Regions from separate parts of the Nonomuraea sp. NPDC003201 genome, predicted to be linked through region 1. Evidence: riboswitches for the same ligand, from Rfam matches in the RefSeq annotation. Region 1 holds a riboswitch; each other region holds the start of a gene.
What was found. Region 1 has a riboswitch for cyclic di-AMP ahead of ACWDX9_RS44815 (CHAP domain-containing protein). Riboswitches for the same ligand answer to the same signal wherever they lie in the genome.
Positions count from the first base shown of each region.

Region 2: linked by a shared signal. The riboswitch ahead of ACWDX9_RS46100 (glycoside hydrolase family 25 protein) and the one ahead of ACWDX9_RS44815 (CHAP domain-containing protein) in region 1 are both predicted to bind cyclic di-AMP.
Region 3: linked by a shared signal. The riboswitch ahead of ACWDX9_RS19735 (C40 family peptidase) and the one ahead of ACWDX9_RS44815 (CHAP domain-containing protein) in region 1 are both predicted to bind cyclic di-AMP.
Region 4: linked by a shared signal. The riboswitch ahead of ACWDX9_RS27605 (glycoside hydrolase family 25 protein) and the one ahead of ACWDX9_RS44815 (CHAP domain-containing protein) in region 1 are both predicted to bind cyclic di-AMP.

Region 1 is NZ_JBSFTC010000222.1:13,600-17,368, reverse strand. Features, by position in the region: gene ACWDX9_RS44825 (aldo/keto reductase) at 1-704, shown strand, start outside; gene ACWDX9_RS44820 (Gfo/Idh/MocA family protein) at 724-1,677, shown strand; cyclic di-AMP (ydaO/yuaA leader) riboswitch at 1,795-1,931, shown strand; gene ACWDX9_RS44815 (CHAP domain-containing protein) at 1,945-2,631, shown strand; gene ACWDX9_RS44810 (YoaK family protein) at 2,882-3,628, shown strand; gene ACWDX9_RS44805 (alpha/beta fold hydrolase) at 3,594-3,769, opposite strand, start outside.
Region 2 is NZ_JBSFTC010000237.1:14,005-17,773, reverse strand. Features, by position in the region: partial or broken gene ACWDX9_RS46105 (rhodanese-like domain-containing protein) at 1-800, shown strand, start outside; cyclic di-AMP (ydaO/yuaA leader) riboswitch at 1,269-1,413, shown strand; gene ACWDX9_RS46100 (glycoside hydrolase family 25 protein) at 1,425-2,192, shown strand; gene ACWDX9_RS46095 (DUF4142 domain-containing protein) at 2,465-3,166, shown strand; gene ACWDX9_RS46090 (MarR family winged helix-turn-helix transcriptional regulator) at 3,213-3,713, opposite strand.
Region 3 is NZ_JBSFTC010000048.1:32,019-35,787, reverse strand. Features, by position in the region: gene ACWDX9_RS19745 (branched-chain amino acid aminotransferase) at 1-160, opposite strand, end outside; gene ACWDX9_RS19740 (3-isopropylmalate dehydrogenase) at 376-1,422, opposite strand; cyclic di-AMP (ydaO/yuaA leader) riboswitch at 1,524-1,667, shown strand; gene ACWDX9_RS19735 (C40 family peptidase) at 1,716-2,246, shown strand; gene ACWDX9_RS19730 (ROK family transcriptional regulator) at 2,279-3,445, opposite strand; gene ACWDX9_RS19725 (sugar ABC transporter substrate-binding protein) at 3,547-3,769, shown strand, end outside.
Region 4 is NZ_JBSFTC010000087.1:17,408-21,176, forward strand. Features, by position in the region: gene ACWDX9_RS27595 (M56 family metallopeptidase) at 1-288, shown strand, start outside; gene ACWDX9_RS27600 (DegT/DnrJ/EryC1/StrS family aminotransferase) at 303-1,472, shown strand; gene ACWDX9_RS27605 (glycoside hydrolase family 25 protein) at 1,488-2,264, opposite strand; cyclic di-AMP (ydaO/yuaA leader) riboswitch at 2,277-2,423, opposite strand; gene ACWDX9_RS27610 (LuxR C-terminal-related transcriptional regulator) at 2,602-2,835, opposite strand; gene ACWDX9_RS27615 (M56 family metallopeptidase) at 3,140-3,769, opposite strand, start outside.

The DNA.
Region 1 (3,769 bases):
ACCGGCACGTGGACACCGCCGCCGCGTACGGCAACGAAGAAGGCGTGGGGCAGGCCGTACGCGAAAGTGAGCTGCCACGCCGGAAGCTGTTCGTGACCACCAAGCTGTGGAACGCCGACCACGGCCGCGCGGAGGCGGCCTTCGACGAGTCCCTGGCCCGGCTAGGCCTCGACTACATCGACCTTTTCCTCATCCACTGGCCGGTGCCGCAGCAGGACAAGTACGTGCAGGCGTGGAAGGCGATCGAGAAGATCTACCGTGACGGGCGCGCCAAGGCCATCGGCACCTCCAACTTCAGCATCGCCCACCTCACCCGGCTCATGAACGAGACCGACCTCGTGCCCTCCATCAACCAGATCGAGCTGCACCCGTACCTCCAGCAGCGCGAGCTGCGCGCCTTCCACGAGGCCAACGGCATCCTCACCGAGGCGTGGAGCCCGCTCGGCCAGGGCCAGGGCCTGCTGAACGACCCCGCGCTGGCCAAGCTGTCGGACAAGTGCGGCAAGACGCCCGCGCAGATCGTGCTCCGCTGGCACCTGCAGCTGGGCCACGTCGCGATCCCCAAGTCGGTCACCCCGGCGCGCATCGCCGAGAACATCGGCGTCTTCGACTTCATCCTCGACGCCGAGGACATGGCCGCCATCGGCGCGATGAACAGGGGCCAGCGGATCGGACCCGACCCCGACACGTTCAACATGACCTGACTCGTCTACGATCTCCCGCGTGCGGGATTTTGCGTGGGGCATAGCGGCGACAGGGAATATCGCGCGGACCGTCGGGGCGGCCATCGCGGCCGAACCGGGCATGCGGGTGGCCGCCGTCGGATCGAGGAACCTGGGGCGGGCGCAGGCGCTGGCCGCCACGCTGGGGGCGGAGTCCGCGTACGACTCCTATGAGCGGCTCGCCGCCGACCCGGCCGTGGACGCGATCTACGTGGCGACGCCGCACGCCCAGCACCTGGAGGTGGCCGAGGTCGCCATCGCCGCGGGCAAGGCCGTGCTGTGCGAGAAGCCGCTGGCCGCCACCGTGGACGACGCGGAGAAGATGGTACGCCTGGCGCGCGAGGCGGGCGTGTTCCTGATGGAAGCGATGTGGATGCGGTTCAACCCGCTCGTCCAGAAGATCGCGGCCGACGAGCGCTTCGGCGACCTCCGCTCGGTGCACGCCTCCTTCGGCTTCGCCAAGCCCTACGACCCGGAGCACCGGCTGTGGGCGCCGGAGCTCGGCGGCGGGGCGCTCCTGGACCTCGGGATCTACCCGTTCGGGCTGGCCCAGCTGCTCCTCGGCATGCCCTCCGACCTGCGGATCACCGGCACTCTGGCGCCCAACGGCGTCGATGCGGAGGCCGGCGGCGTGCTGCTCTACCCCGGTGGCAGGAAGGCTCTCGTGGAGACTTCGTTGCTCGGGAATTACCCGAACCATGCCAGTGTTGTAGGAACTCAGATGCGGGCGGACCTCCAGGCACCGTTCTGGGCTACGCCGCGGATTTTGCTCTCCGGGCCCTCCATGGAGCCGGAGGAGTACATCCTCGATCCGGCCGACAACGGGTACGCCGGGGAGCTCCGCGAGGTCCGGGCCGCGACGGCCGAAGGCAGGACCGAAAGTTCGATCATGCCGCTCGACGAATCCCTTGCCATGATGGGGCTTCTGGCCGAGGCTCGCAGGCAGGTCGCCTAGCTGGGCCTTTATCGATTTGTAACGCTCTTGCCTTTTGCATTACGTTTGAGGCATTCTTGAGACATACGTCCGGTTTGTCCGGACTTGTCCGACCATCGCACGACACATCACAGGAACGTCCTGTGACCGCTGAATCCGCCCTCGGGCGGAACCGGGGACCCAGTCCTTTGGGGTGAATCGGCACTTCGGTGCCGTAGGGCAGCTTCCACGTCCGAACCCGTCAGCTAACCCGGTAAGCGGCATGGAAGCAAGGAGTAAACCCCCTCGATGGCCAACATCCGTCTTACCTCTGCTGCGAAGACCAACATCGCCCGCGTCCTTCTCGGCGCCACCATCCTCGGAACCGCGTTCGGCGCCCACATGACCAGCGCCACCGCAGCAGACAAGCAGCCGATCGGCACCGTCGCCAGCACCGCCACCGTCGCCGACCACGTCGAGCGCTCGCGCGAGGCCAAGGTCGGCGTCACCGCCGGCCAGGTCCTGGCGCTCGCCAAGTCCCAGGTCGGCATCACCGAGAACGCGGCCGGCGGCGGCACCAAGTTCCAGCGCTGGTACGCCAACTCGCAGCGCGCCGCGGAGACCATCGCCCGTGACGGCGGCAGCCGCACCGACTACCTGAACGCCGCCTGGTGCGCGATGTTCGTCTCCTGGGTCGGCGACCAGACCGGCGCCCGCTCGCAGATCGGCTGGGACGCCTGGACCGTCGCCCACGCCAAGTGGTTCCAGGCCAACCACCGCTTCGGCACCGAGGCCAAGCCCGGCGCCATCGTGTACTTCTCGTGGAGCGGCAGCAAGAACCTCGACGACATCCAGCACGTCGGGTTCGTCGAGAAGGACAACGGCGACGGCACCATCTCGACCGTCGAGGGCAACACCGGCAACGGCAAGGTCGAGGAGCGCGTCCGTCCCAAGTCCCAGGTCGTCGGCTACGGCTACCCCCAGTACCGCTCCTGACCGGACCGTCCCCCTCCAGGCTGGACTCCCCCAGGCACCTCCTGGCCGGCCTTCCCCAGCGCCAAACGAGCGCGCGTCCCGCAACGGGACGCGCGCTCGTCGCGTTTCCCGCAGGTGCGGCGGGGTGCCGAGCGGAACCCGGCGGCCGGTGCCGTGCGGCCGTCGCGTTTCACCCCCGCGAGTGCGGCGGCCCGCCACCGGGGAAGACCCGAGGCGAACCGCCCGCGACCTCGCCAAGGAGCCGCCGACCATGCCAGCCGCGCGCAGACGCCCCGGAAGGCTGGTCCGGAGTGGGCTGCGACGGGTCGCCGACGGGCTCTTCCCGCGCGGCGCCAACCCGCACGGCGTCCTGCCCGCCCTGCTGATCCTCCTGGCCTGCGTCACCGGCCTCGTGGACGCCGTCAGCTTCCTCGGCCTGGGCCGCGTCTTCGTCGCCAACATGACCGGCAACATCGTCTTCCTCAGCTTCGCCCTGGCCGGGGAGGCCCAGATGTCCAAATGGCCCTCCCCGGCGGCCCTCGTCGCCTTCGGAGCCGGCGCCTGGAGCGCCGGCCGGGTGATCAGGCACACCGCGAACGCGCGACGGGCGTTCGCCGCCGCCACCGCCGTACACGCGCTCCTCGTCGCCGCCGCCCTCGCCGTCGCCCTCACGGCCGGGCACCGCACGGCCTGGGCCCAGGCGGCCCTCATCGTGCTGCTCGCCTACGGCATGGGCCTGCAGAACGCGTCCGTACGAGCGCTCGGCGTACCCGACCTGGTCACCAACGTCCTCACCACGACCCTCACGGGCCTGGCCGCCGACACGCCGGGCCGGGCCGCCCTGCGTCGATCCGCCTCCATTGCCGCGATGTTCCTCGGCGCCCTGGCCGGCGCCACCCTCCACCTCACTACCGGCCCCGCACCCGCGCTGGCGATCGCGCTGACCCTGCTCACCACCGTCGCCCTCGTCGCCCGCAGTGGTCTCAGCCGAGAAAGAACTCCGCCAGCGCCCGGGTGACCCCGGCCGGATCGTGCTCCATCGGGATGTGCCCCGCCCCGGGAACGCGCACCAGCGTCGTGTTCGGCACCTCGGCGGCGAAGCGCTCGGCGTACCGGACCTCCTGGAACGTGTCGTCCTCCCCCCACACCAGCAGCTTCG
Region 2 (3,769 bases), on a different contig from region 1:
ACCCGGTGCTGCGGATGGAGGCCGACGACTTCGTCACTCACATCCTGGACGGGCTGGACGCCTACCCCGCCTATTACGCCCATATGGGCGCGCGCAACGCCGCCGGAGCGGAGCCGATCGACCTGACCCCGGCGCGGCCGGCCGACAGCGCGGAGCTGCTGGCTCGCCTTCGGGCGGGCGAATGGGTGGTGGACCTGCGCTCACGCAAGGCGTTCGCGGACGGGCATCTGGCCGGCACGCTCAGCTTCGGCCTGGACGGGCCGATGGCGACCTGGCTGGGCTGGCTGGCCCCGTGGGGCACGCCCCTCACGCTGCTCGGCGAGTCGGCCGAACAGGTCGCCGCCGCCCAGCGCGAGCTGGCCCGCATCGGCATCGACCGCCCGGCCGCCGCCTCGACCGGCTCCGTCGAACAGTGGGCCGGGCACAACCCGGACCTGATCGCCGACCTGGCCACAGCGACCTTCGCCGACCTTGCCGCCGCCCGCGCGGACGAACCGGCCATCTCCCGTGCGGGGGAACCAGTCAGCGGCCCGACCGTCCTGGACGTGCGGATGGGCAACGAGTGGCGGGCCGGCCACGTGGCCGGCGCCTTGCACATCCCGCTGCCCGAGCTGCCGGGGCGCCTGGCCGAGGTGCCGGAGGGAACGGTGTGGGTGCACTGCGGCACCGGCTACCGGGCCGCGGCGGCCGCGAGCCTGCTGGCCCGCAGCGGTCGCCAGGTGGTCCACATCGACGACGCCTACTCCCACGCCGCCGGCGCCGGCCTGCCCATCACCACCCCCGACGAGGAACCCTCTTGACCACCCTCGGCCCCGGCGACACACCGGGACGCCTGCCGCGATCCGGTGATCCGCCGGGGCCGATCGACGTGCAGACCCCCGGAGAGTTGGAGTCAGCCCGCCTGCCCGGCTCCCGCGTGCCCGACGGCGTCGAGGAGGTCAAACGACGGGGCTGGAGTCACGATTACCCGTGGGACGGCGTTTGGTCACAATGGCAACGCATGAATGGCCTGTCCCACCTGTGCCGAGATCATAAAGGCCCGGAAGCGACGCCCCCGATTTTTTGCCAAGTGCCAGAATCCCTATAGGCACGGCATTTCAGCGCCGCCCAGTCGCCCACACCCGCGAATCAGATTTGCGCTACTTGCACCATCTATGGATATATGTCTATCTTTTGCCTAGTTGCGGTACGGATGTGGCGCCCTTTCACCGCATCGTTGCCGCTTCGTTGACCGGACCGCGCGCTGCCCGAAGAAGCCCTTCGGGGACAGCGTCCGGCCGCCGAATCCGCGCCTCGCGGAACCGGGGACCCACGTTCTTGGGGTGAATCGGACGCCAGCCCAGGCTGCGCCATGTAGGGCACTTCCAGGCCCGAACCCGTCAGCTAACCCGGTAGGCGGTATGGAAGCAAGGAGTCAATGCCTCATGTCCAAGCCCCGGCTTGCCACAATCGCCTACATCCTCAAGAATCACCGCGATCTCCTCACCAAGTACGTCAGCTTCGCTGTCGCCGTCGCGATCCTCGCCGCAACCGCCGCCATCGCCACCTTCGCATTCGCATCGCCCACCGAGCAGAGCCCGGTGCAGGGAACTCGTCATGGAGCCGGACCCCTCATCTACGGCCTGGACATCTCCAATTACGAGCCCCTGTACGACTGGAATGCCAGCCCGGCCAAGTTCGGCATCATCAAAGCCACGGAAGGCACGTCCTTCCGCGACGCCTCATTCGCCAGGCACTGGCGCGAGCTGGGCAAGAAGGGCATCGTGCGCGGGGCGTACCACTTTGGCCATCCCCGCAACAATCCCATCGCGGAGGCCGAGCACTTCCTGTCCGTGGTGAACTCGCAGCCGGCCAAGGCCGGCGACCTGCTGGTCCTTGACCTGGAGACCGCGAACGGCAGATCCGTCGCCGAGGTCAACGCCTGGGCCAAGACGTGGCTGTCGTACGTGAAGGACAAGACGGGGATCACCCCGATGTTCTACAGCGGCTGGAACTTCGCCAACAAGTACGGCAAGGGCCTGTCCGAGTACCCGCTGTGGGTCGCCCACTACAGCAAGGCCAAGGGGGCCATCACCCCGCCCGCCGACTGGAAGTCCTGGGCCATCCACCAGTATTCCGAGGTCCCTGTCGACCAGAACGTCTCCGCGCTGACCGCCGACCAGTTGCGCGGCCTGGGCCGCCCCACTGCCTGAGCCCACACGGCGGGTCCGCACCGCGATCGGGTGGACGCCGCCCCGCGTGCTGCTCTCGGCCCGGAGGAGCACGCGGTGGACGCCGTCCACGGATGACACCGGTGAAGACCGCTTCGGGCAGCGGCTCAGCCGCGAACGTGGACCCCGGCAGTCTTGCCCCATGCAAATCTTGCACAATGCCATGAACACTCCCGCGCCCTCCCGCGTATCCCACAGTGACCGGCGCCACTCACGAAGGCCGCGTCCAAGGGACCGGAAGGGGATGACGGCGTATGCGACTCCTCAACAGCCGTCGCGCTCTCATCAGTTGCGGCATTGCCGCCCTCTGCACTCTGACCGCCTGCGCCGGCTACACGCCGACGCCCGTCTCTGACACCGCCGGCCTGAGCACCGAGCCAACCGCCGGCCCCAGCACCGAGCCGACCGCCGTCGAGACCGAACCGACCGACGCAGCCACCGTCCAACCGGTGGAGGACGAGCCGGAGTCCCGCACGCGGCAGACCAAGTGGGGACCGCTGTCGGAGGCCGACCAGGAGCTCATCAAGAAGGTCCGGCTCGCCAGCCTGTGGGAGATGCCCATGGCCCAGGACGCGATACAGCGCGCCAACAGCGCCCGCGTCCGCCAGGTCAGCAAGGAGATCGCGGCTCAGCACGACATGCTCGACGGGCAGGTTCGCGACGTGGCCGCCAGGCTGAAGGTCAAACTGCCGGTGAAGCCCACGCCTCAGCAGCAGGACTGGATGACGGATATTTCCGGCAGGTCAGGATCCGCCTATGACAAGACGTACGTCAAATGGCTGCGCCTGGCGCACGGACAGATCTTCACCCTGATCGGCACGGTACGCGGCACCACGCAGAACACCCTGGTGCGGCGCTTCTCCGAACAGGCCAACGCCGCGGTGCTCAACCACCAGCGCCTCCTGGAGAGCACCGGCCTGACCACACCCGAGAGCTTCCCCACCCCGTCCATCTGACGACCGAGGAGGGAGCCCGACGGCGGCCGGGCGCCGCGTGAGCGATTCAGACAGCGGACCAGCCCAGCGGGTTCGGCACGTCCAGGGGTGGCTCGCCGCCCGCCTCGTTGAAGGCGTTCATGGCCGAGATGAGCGCCCGGCGCTGCCTGGCCGACATCCGCGCCACGATCGCGCCGATCTCCTCCCTGCGGCGCGCGGTCACCTCGTCCACGATGCGGCGTCCCTCCTCCGTCAGCCGCATCAGGCTCTCGCGCCGGTTGTGCGGATTGACCTCCCGTACGATCAACCCGGCCGCCACCAGCCGATCGGCCATCCGCATCGCCGTGGAGGAGTTGACACCCAGCAGCTCCGCCATCGTGACCAGCTTGGTCTCACCATGGCCGGCCAGCACCACCAGCATCCTGAACTGCGGCAACGTGACCCGGTCCCCGACCGCCCCCAATGACCTCACCGCGACCGCCACCAACAGCCGCGACCCGGTCAGCACCGCCGTGACGACAGCCGAAAGATCCTCTCCCTGCGCCTGGAGGTCATCGTCATCCTTCATAGGCACTGTTGTACATGCGCGGAGCGGATCACGGGCACGAGATCCCCATCGTCCGC
Region 3 (3,769 bases), on a different contig from region 1:
CGTCGTGCCAGCCCTGCCCCTCGGTGTAGTCGATCGAGACCATGTGATCCGTGAAGGTCTGCCCGAAGCCGGGGTTCGCCAGTACCTGCTCCCGCTCGGCCGCGGTGCGAGCGTGGTCGGATAGCTGCACGTCGAAGCTGAGCTTCTGAGCGATGGTCATGACGTCGGTCCTTCTCTCTGCGAATCTGCCCAAATCTACAGAAATCTGCGGATCGGTGCTGGTAAGCGGGCGCTGCCCGGAAGGCAGCCCCGGTACTTCCTATTGTCTCGCTATATGGGATGGCAAGCGGCCAATGCGGCGATCAGCCCTTTTGGACGCAAAAAAGCGCCTGGCGGCCCTCGTCGGACCACCAGGCGCGTTGGGGCTAGGCGGTCCTAGCCGGATACTCGCGCGGTGATGTCGTCACCGATCTCGTGGGTGGTGCGACCCGCCCAGCCGGCCAGCCGCTCGAGGATGTCATCGGCGACCGCCTGCTCGACCTTGGCCGCCTCGGTGTGCAGGCCGAGGTGGTCGAGGAGCATGGCGACGGACAGGATGGTCGCGGTGGGGTCGGCCTTGCCCTGACCGGCGATGTCCGGGGCGCTGCCGTGCACCGGCTCGAACATGCTCGGCGCGGACCGCTCGGGGTTGATGTTGCCGCTGGCGGCCAGGCCGATGCCGCCCGCGATGGCGGCGCCCAGGTCGGTGATGATGTCGCCGAACAGGTTGTCGGTGACGACCACGTCGAACCGCTCCGGCTGGCTCACGAAGAACATCGAGGCCGCGTCGATGTGGCAGTAGTCGGTCGTGACGTCGGGATATTCCGCCGCCAGGCGGTTGACCGTGCGCTGCCACAGGTCACCGGCGAAGGTGAGGACGTTGGTCTTGTGGACGAGCGTCAGCTTCTTGCGCGGCCGCGTGACGGCCTTCTCGAACGCGTAGCGCACCACGCGCTCGACACCGTAGGCGGTGTTGAGCGACTCCTGGGTGGCGATCTCGTGCGGGGTGCCGCGCCGCATGGCGCCACCGGTGCCCGCGTAGAGGCCCTCGGTGCCCTCGCGGACGACGATCATGTCGATGTTCTCCGGCGGCGTGTCGGCCAGCGGGGTCTCCACGCCGGGGAACAGCTTGACCGGGCGCAGGTTGACGTAGTGGTCGAACTCGAAGCGGAGCCGCAGCAGCAGATCGCGCTCGAGGATGCCCGGCGGCACGCTGGGGTCGCCCACGGCGCCGAGCAGGATCGCGTCGTAGCCGCGCAGCTCTTCGAGCACGGCGTCGGGCAGCGTCTCGCCGGTACGGTGATAGCGTGCGGCTCCCAGGTCGTAGTGAGTGGGCTCGATCTTCGTGCCCACTGCCTCCAGGACCTTGAGCCCTTCGGCCACGACCTCGGTGCCGATCCCATCGCCGGGGATGACGGCCAGACGGATGTTACGCGACTCCATGGGCGGTACCTTACCGCGTCGTCTCGGCTGACGAACACTTCATCTCATCTTTCGGACGCCCCCTTTGTCCGGTATTGCGGTTCTTTGACCGTTTCGTTAAAGTCACCGACCAGCCTAATCCGCGCGCCGTTGCGTGGAGCCGGGGACCCACATTCCCCCTGGGGCGAGTCGGCATCCCCATGCCGTAGGGCTACTTCCAGGCCCGAGCCCGTCAGCTAACCCGGCCGGCCTTATGGAAGGACAGACCCCTGTCTCGAATCGCCATTGTCCTGGCGGCGGGCGCCGCCGGGCTCATGCTGGCCTCCCCCGCCCATGCCTCGTCCAAGATCGACGACCTCACCACCCTGACCGGCGGCCAGATCAAAAAAATCCAGGAGAAACAGGCTCCGAAGCCCGCCTGGAAGGTCGCCATCAAGTTCGCCATGAGCAAGCGCGGCACCCCGTACGTGTGGGGCGGCGCCAGCCCGAGCGGCTACGACTGCTCCGGGCTCATGCTCAGGGCGTACGAGCACGCCGGAATCGAACTCCCCCGCACCGCCGCCGAACAGTACGGCGCGTTCACCAAGAAGATCGCCTGGCAGGACCTCAAACCCGGCGATCTGGTCTTCTTCCACGGCCTCGGGCATGTCGGGATGATCTCCCGGCCCGGCTACATGGTCCACTCGCCGCACACGGGTGACGTGGTCAAGGAAGAGCGCCTGACCTCCTGGCGCAGGGACTCCTTCGTGGGTGGCGTCCGCCCCGACCGCAAGGGCGTACGGCTCTGGTCCAAGCTCCAGGAGCAGCGCGACGAAACACCCACCACCCTCACGGCCACCCTGTAGGAGGCCGCGGCGTCCGCCTCCCCACGCGACGGTCAGGGGAGGCGGGCGTCGAAGATGAGGTCCCAGGCACGGGTCCTGGCGTGGGCCACCGCGCCCAGCAGGACGCCGCTGTCCCCCAGCGTGCTGGCCACCACCGAGGGCCGCAGCGGGCCGAGCTCGGCGATGCGGGCCTCGATGGCCTCCCCCAGGAGGTCCAGGTTGCGGCCCACGCCGCCGCTGAGCACGATCACCTCCGGATCCAGCACGGCGGCCACCGCCACCAGCAGGCCGCCGATGCGGCGCCCCTCGGCCTCCACCACCGAGCGGGCCACGCCGTCGCCGGAGGCCGCCGCGGCGAAGACCTTCTTGGCCGTCTCCAGGCTCAGGCCGGCGGCGCGGGCCGCGCGGACCACTCCGGGCGCGGCGGCGACCGCCTCCGTGGCGCCGTGGGCCAGGGCGTCGCCCGCCGGCGGCGCCGGGTCCTCGGTCGCGGGCACGTACGAGACCTCCCCCGCCGCTCCCCGGGCGCCCACGTACAGCTCACCGTTGATCACGATGCCCATCCCGACGCCGGTGCCGACGGACACCAGCGCGAAGTTGGACTTGCCGCGCCCCGCCCCGTGCGTGTGCTCGCCGACGGCGGCCAGGTTGATGTCGTTCTCGATGACGAGGTCGACCTCCATCTCGGCGCGCAGGCGCTCGGCCAGGTCGGAGCCGGGCAGGTTGGGGGCGAACTCCAGGCGGCCGAGCTCCGGGTTGTACACGCCGGGCGTGCCGACGACGGCGCAGGCGATGGCGGGCCAGTCGACGACGGCCTCGCGGGCGGCGGCCCGGCACAGCTGTCCGACCAGGACGGCCAGTTCGGCGGAGGTGAGGGCGGTGTTGCGCCCGTCCCTCCGGCCGGCGAATTTCCCGCGCAGGTCGGCGACGGCGACCCTGATCCAGTCACGCCCGATGTCGACGCCGGCGACGTGGGTGGCGGCGGCGTTGACGTCGTACAGGGACGTGACCGGCCCCGGGCGGCCGGAGACCTCGCCGACGAGGTGAACGAGCCCGTCCTCCTCCAGCCCGGCCAGGGCCGCGGACACCGTGGGCTTCGACAGGCCGGTGACCTTGGCGAGGTCGGCGCGCGAGGCGGGGCCGTGCTCCTGAAGATGGTCGAGCAGGCGGCGCTCGTTCAGCACTCGCAGCAGCCGCGGATTACCCAGGTCGCCCCGCATCTCACCCTCCCTTGAAGAAGCAAACCCTAGCCAACTCGCCTGATAGTAAATTACCTTTCTTACCAAGCACAGGGGCGGCACATCCGGAAGGACGAAGTGCGATGCACCGAGCATGGCGATCAATCCCTGTCGCGGCGGTCCTCCTGGCCGCCGCCTGTGGAAACACCGGCAACAGCACCGGCGCCACCACCACGACCACGCAGGGCCAGGGCGGCAAGACGATCGCGCTGTTCCTGCCCGAGTCCAAGACCACCCGGTACGAGGCGTTCGACCGCCCGCTGTTCGAGGCGAAGGTCAAGTCGCTCTGCCCCGACTGCAAGATCC
Region 4 (3,769 bases), on a different contig from region 1:
ATCGAGCGCTGGGCCGATGAACAGGCCGCCGCCGCAGTCGGAGACCGCGAGCTGACGGCGCGCACGATCGCACGAGTCGCCTTGGCGCAGCAGGCAAGGGATGCCGGCGCGTTTCCTTCCCTGACCGGCTCGCACATCGCCCGCCGCGTCGAGGCCCTGCTCGGACAGAGCCCACCGGATAACCGCATCACAGGCCCGGTGCTGCTCAGCGGCGCCTGGATGGCCACGGGAAGCGCCATCTCACCCACTCTTTCCCACCATGCCAGCTTGCTGCTTGTGCTGCTGTGACCACGGTGACGGGAATGTTCAAGCGCCTGGAAGCGGAATTCGCCGCTCGTCTCGGACGAGACTGTCTCGCCGTGCCGTCGAACAGGCTTGGCCTGTTCATGGTCCTGAAGCACCTGATGGCCCCAGGCGAGCGCCTGCTGATGTCACCGATCACGGCTGACGAGATCCTCTTCCTGGTGCTCGCCGCCGGGCTTCGACCGATCATGGCGCCGGTGTGCCGGCAGAGCGGCAACATCGACGCCACTCGGATCGACGAACTGAACGTCGACGGGGTGCTGACCACCAACCTGTACGGCCTGCCCGACGACGTCCATGCTCTTGGCAGGCTCTGCGCCGAGCGGCAGATCCCCTTGATCGAGGATGCCGCTCACGCCCTGCAGACCACCGTCGGCGGTGTTCCCGTCGGCACCTTTGGCGCGGCAGGAGTGTTCAGCCTGTCCAAGCATGCGGGCGCGGCACCCGGTGGCGTGATCGCCCTGTCGTCGCCGCATCACCGGCCGGCTCTGCTGGAAATGCGAGAGCGCTGGAGCACTCCCCGATACCGCACAGTGGAACTCGCTGCCCTGCTGAAGACGATTGCCCGCAACGCGCTGGCCGGAACCCTGCTGTCCCTGCCCGCGTGGCACCTGTCCCACGCCCTTGGGCTGCTTGAAAGTCGCCAAGGTCACCGCATCGCGCTACGCCGTACCGCGCTCGCCCCGAGATTGGGCGGTCTGGCCTCATCGCCGTCGGGCGTCGGGGCGCTGGATCCCTGGATCCGCGCCGACAACCACCACTACCGCGCGAGGCCCGGCAGCCTGACCGAGAACTATGCGCTCCGCAGGATGCAGGTGATGGACCGCCAGAGGGAACGTCGCCTGGCAGGAGTGGCGAGCCTTGCCGCTCTCCCCATGGCGGCCCCTGCCGTACGTGATCACATGGACCAGCCGCTGTTCCGGGTGCCTCTGCTGGTCGAGAATCGCGAGCGCGCCATCGAAGCGTTGCGAGGGCGAGGCGTGATCACCGGATACGTCTACGATCCACCCTTCGACGACTACGCCCCCGGCCTGATCGAGCCCTCGCCGCTGCCGCAGGCGGCGAACTGGTGGGCCCGACACGTGCTGCCCGTGGATCCGCTGCAGGCCGAACAGGCCTTGCCGGTGCTCACCACGCTCTCGTCACCTGACGACCGTGCCCACCGTTGAGTGATGTCGGGAAGCTCAGGCGGCAGGGCGGCCCAGGCCGCGCAGTTGGGCGGGGGTCAGCGCGGAGACGTTCTGGTCGATGGGGGATTCGGTGTACTGGTGGATGGCCCAGGACTTCCAGTCGGCCGGTGGGGTGATGGCGCCCTTGGCCTTGCTGTAGTGGGCGACCCACAGGGGGTACTGGGCCAGGCCCTTGCCGTAGGTGTCGGCGAAGTTCCAGCCGCTGTAGATCATCGGGGTGATTCCGGTCTTGGCCTTCACGTGCGACAGCCAGGCCTTGGCCCAGGCGTTGACCTCTGCGACGGACTTGCCGTCGGTGGTCTCCAGGTCCAGGACCAGCAGGTCGCCGGCCTTGGCGGGCTGCGAGTTCACCATGGCGAGGAAGTACTCCGCCTCGGCGATGGGGTTGTTGCTGGGGTGGCCGAAGTGGTACGCGCCCCGCACGATTCCCTTCTTGCCCATTTCGCGCCAGTGGCGGGCGAACGAGGAGTCGCGGAAGGACGTGCCCTCGGTGGCCTTGATGATGCCGAACTGGGCCGGGCTGGCGGTCCAGTCGTACTGGGACTCGTACCTGGAGACGTCCACGCCGTAGGTGAACGCCCTGGTCTCCTGCTGGGTTTGGTGCCGCGCGTCGTGGTCGGTGGTCGAAGCGAGCGCGGTGCCGGTCGCGCCCGTGAAGGCGGCGGTCCCGGCGAGGATCGCGCCGGTGATGGCGAGGCTCAGGTGCTTGGTGGGAAGAGCGCGGTGGCTCTTGAGGGAACGGGCGAGTGCGGCAAGCCGGGGCTTGAGCATGAGGGTATTGACTCCTTGCTTCCATGCCGCCTACCGGGTTAGCTGACGGGTTCGGGCGTGGAAGTGCCCTACGGGCGCAGCCTGGGCTGGCGTCCGATTCACCCCGAAGAGAATGGGTCCCCGGTTCCGCGAGGGGGGCGGATTCGGCGGCCGTACGCGACGCTGGGCGCGGCGCACGGTCTGGTCAACGAAACGGCAACGCAGCAACGCAAAGGCTTGTCACTGCGCTTATCACGGATGCGTAAAAGGTATATATCCCCCATAGATAGTGCAAGTGTGGCAAATCTGGTCACCGGTGTATCGGGCCTGAAGCTCCTTGCTGGTAGCAGGTTCGGAGCTAGGTAAAGGTTTGCGGTCGCCGCTTCCAGGATCTCCTTGTGGAGGATCTCGGTCGTCCCGCGGTGTGGCGGCTGAGGTGAGTGTGGCGACGACCCTGCGAAGATCTGGCTCTGGGCTCTGTGCGGGCCGCGTCGATCGTGGATTCCTCGACGACGAGCGCGGCGGCGATCTCCCGGTTGGACAGGCCGCGGGCGACGAGTTCGAGGGCCTCGCGCTCGCGTGGGGTCAGCACGTCGAGCCTGGCCCGCGTGGCCGCCTATGCCGGACTGGCGCGGGAGCTCGAGATCCGCGCCTGCGGCGGCTCGGCGGACGCGTACCGCGGGCCGGCTCCGTGTCACGTTGCGGCGGATCGCCCGCAGGGACTTCTTCCCGCCCGCCGAGCGGCAGGCGGCGCAGCAGGCCGTACATGATCTCAACCTGTGATGGCACAGCTCATGCGAGGCCGGTGGAGGATGTGGACATGAGAGGCGTTGGGGCAAATGAGTCGGCGTCGCGGCAGCGTACGTCGCCTCAACCTTCGTGGCCTCCTGAGGTGCTCACAGCAGCAGCACCAGGAGGGAGGCGTGGTGCGTGAGGGTGGGTGAGATGGCGGTTCCCGTGGCCATCCAGGCGCCGCCGAGGAGAGCTGGGCCCGTGAAGCGGTTGTCCGGTGGGGTCTGCCCGAGCAGGGCCTCGACCCGGCGGGTGACGTGCGAGCCGGTGAGAGCCGGGTACGCGCTGGAGGTCGACGCCGGTTGCGCCAGGGCGACTCGCGCGATCGTACGTGCGACCAGGACCCGGTCCCCGACGGCCTTGGCGGCTTCCTCGTCGGCCCAGCGCTCCAGAGCGTAGGTCAGCGCCCGGTGCGGATAGACGAGAGCCGGGAAGATCCTCGTGGCGAGGGCGCCGGCCATCAGGTAGAGGTGATGGCGGTGCTTGAGATGCGCGGCCTCGTGCCGCAGCACCACCTCCAGCTCACGCCGGGAGAGCAGGGTCATCAGACCCTTGGAGAGGACCACCCCTCCTTCTCTGCCGGGCACCGCGACGGCGAAGGGGCGTTCGTCGGCGACGAGGCCCATGCCGAGAGCTCGTGCCTTCCTCAGCTCCCCGCGCCAGCTCACGATCGCGTGGACGATGGCGGCGGTGATGATGAGGAGGGCCGCGATCGCGAGGCCGCCCACGGGCGC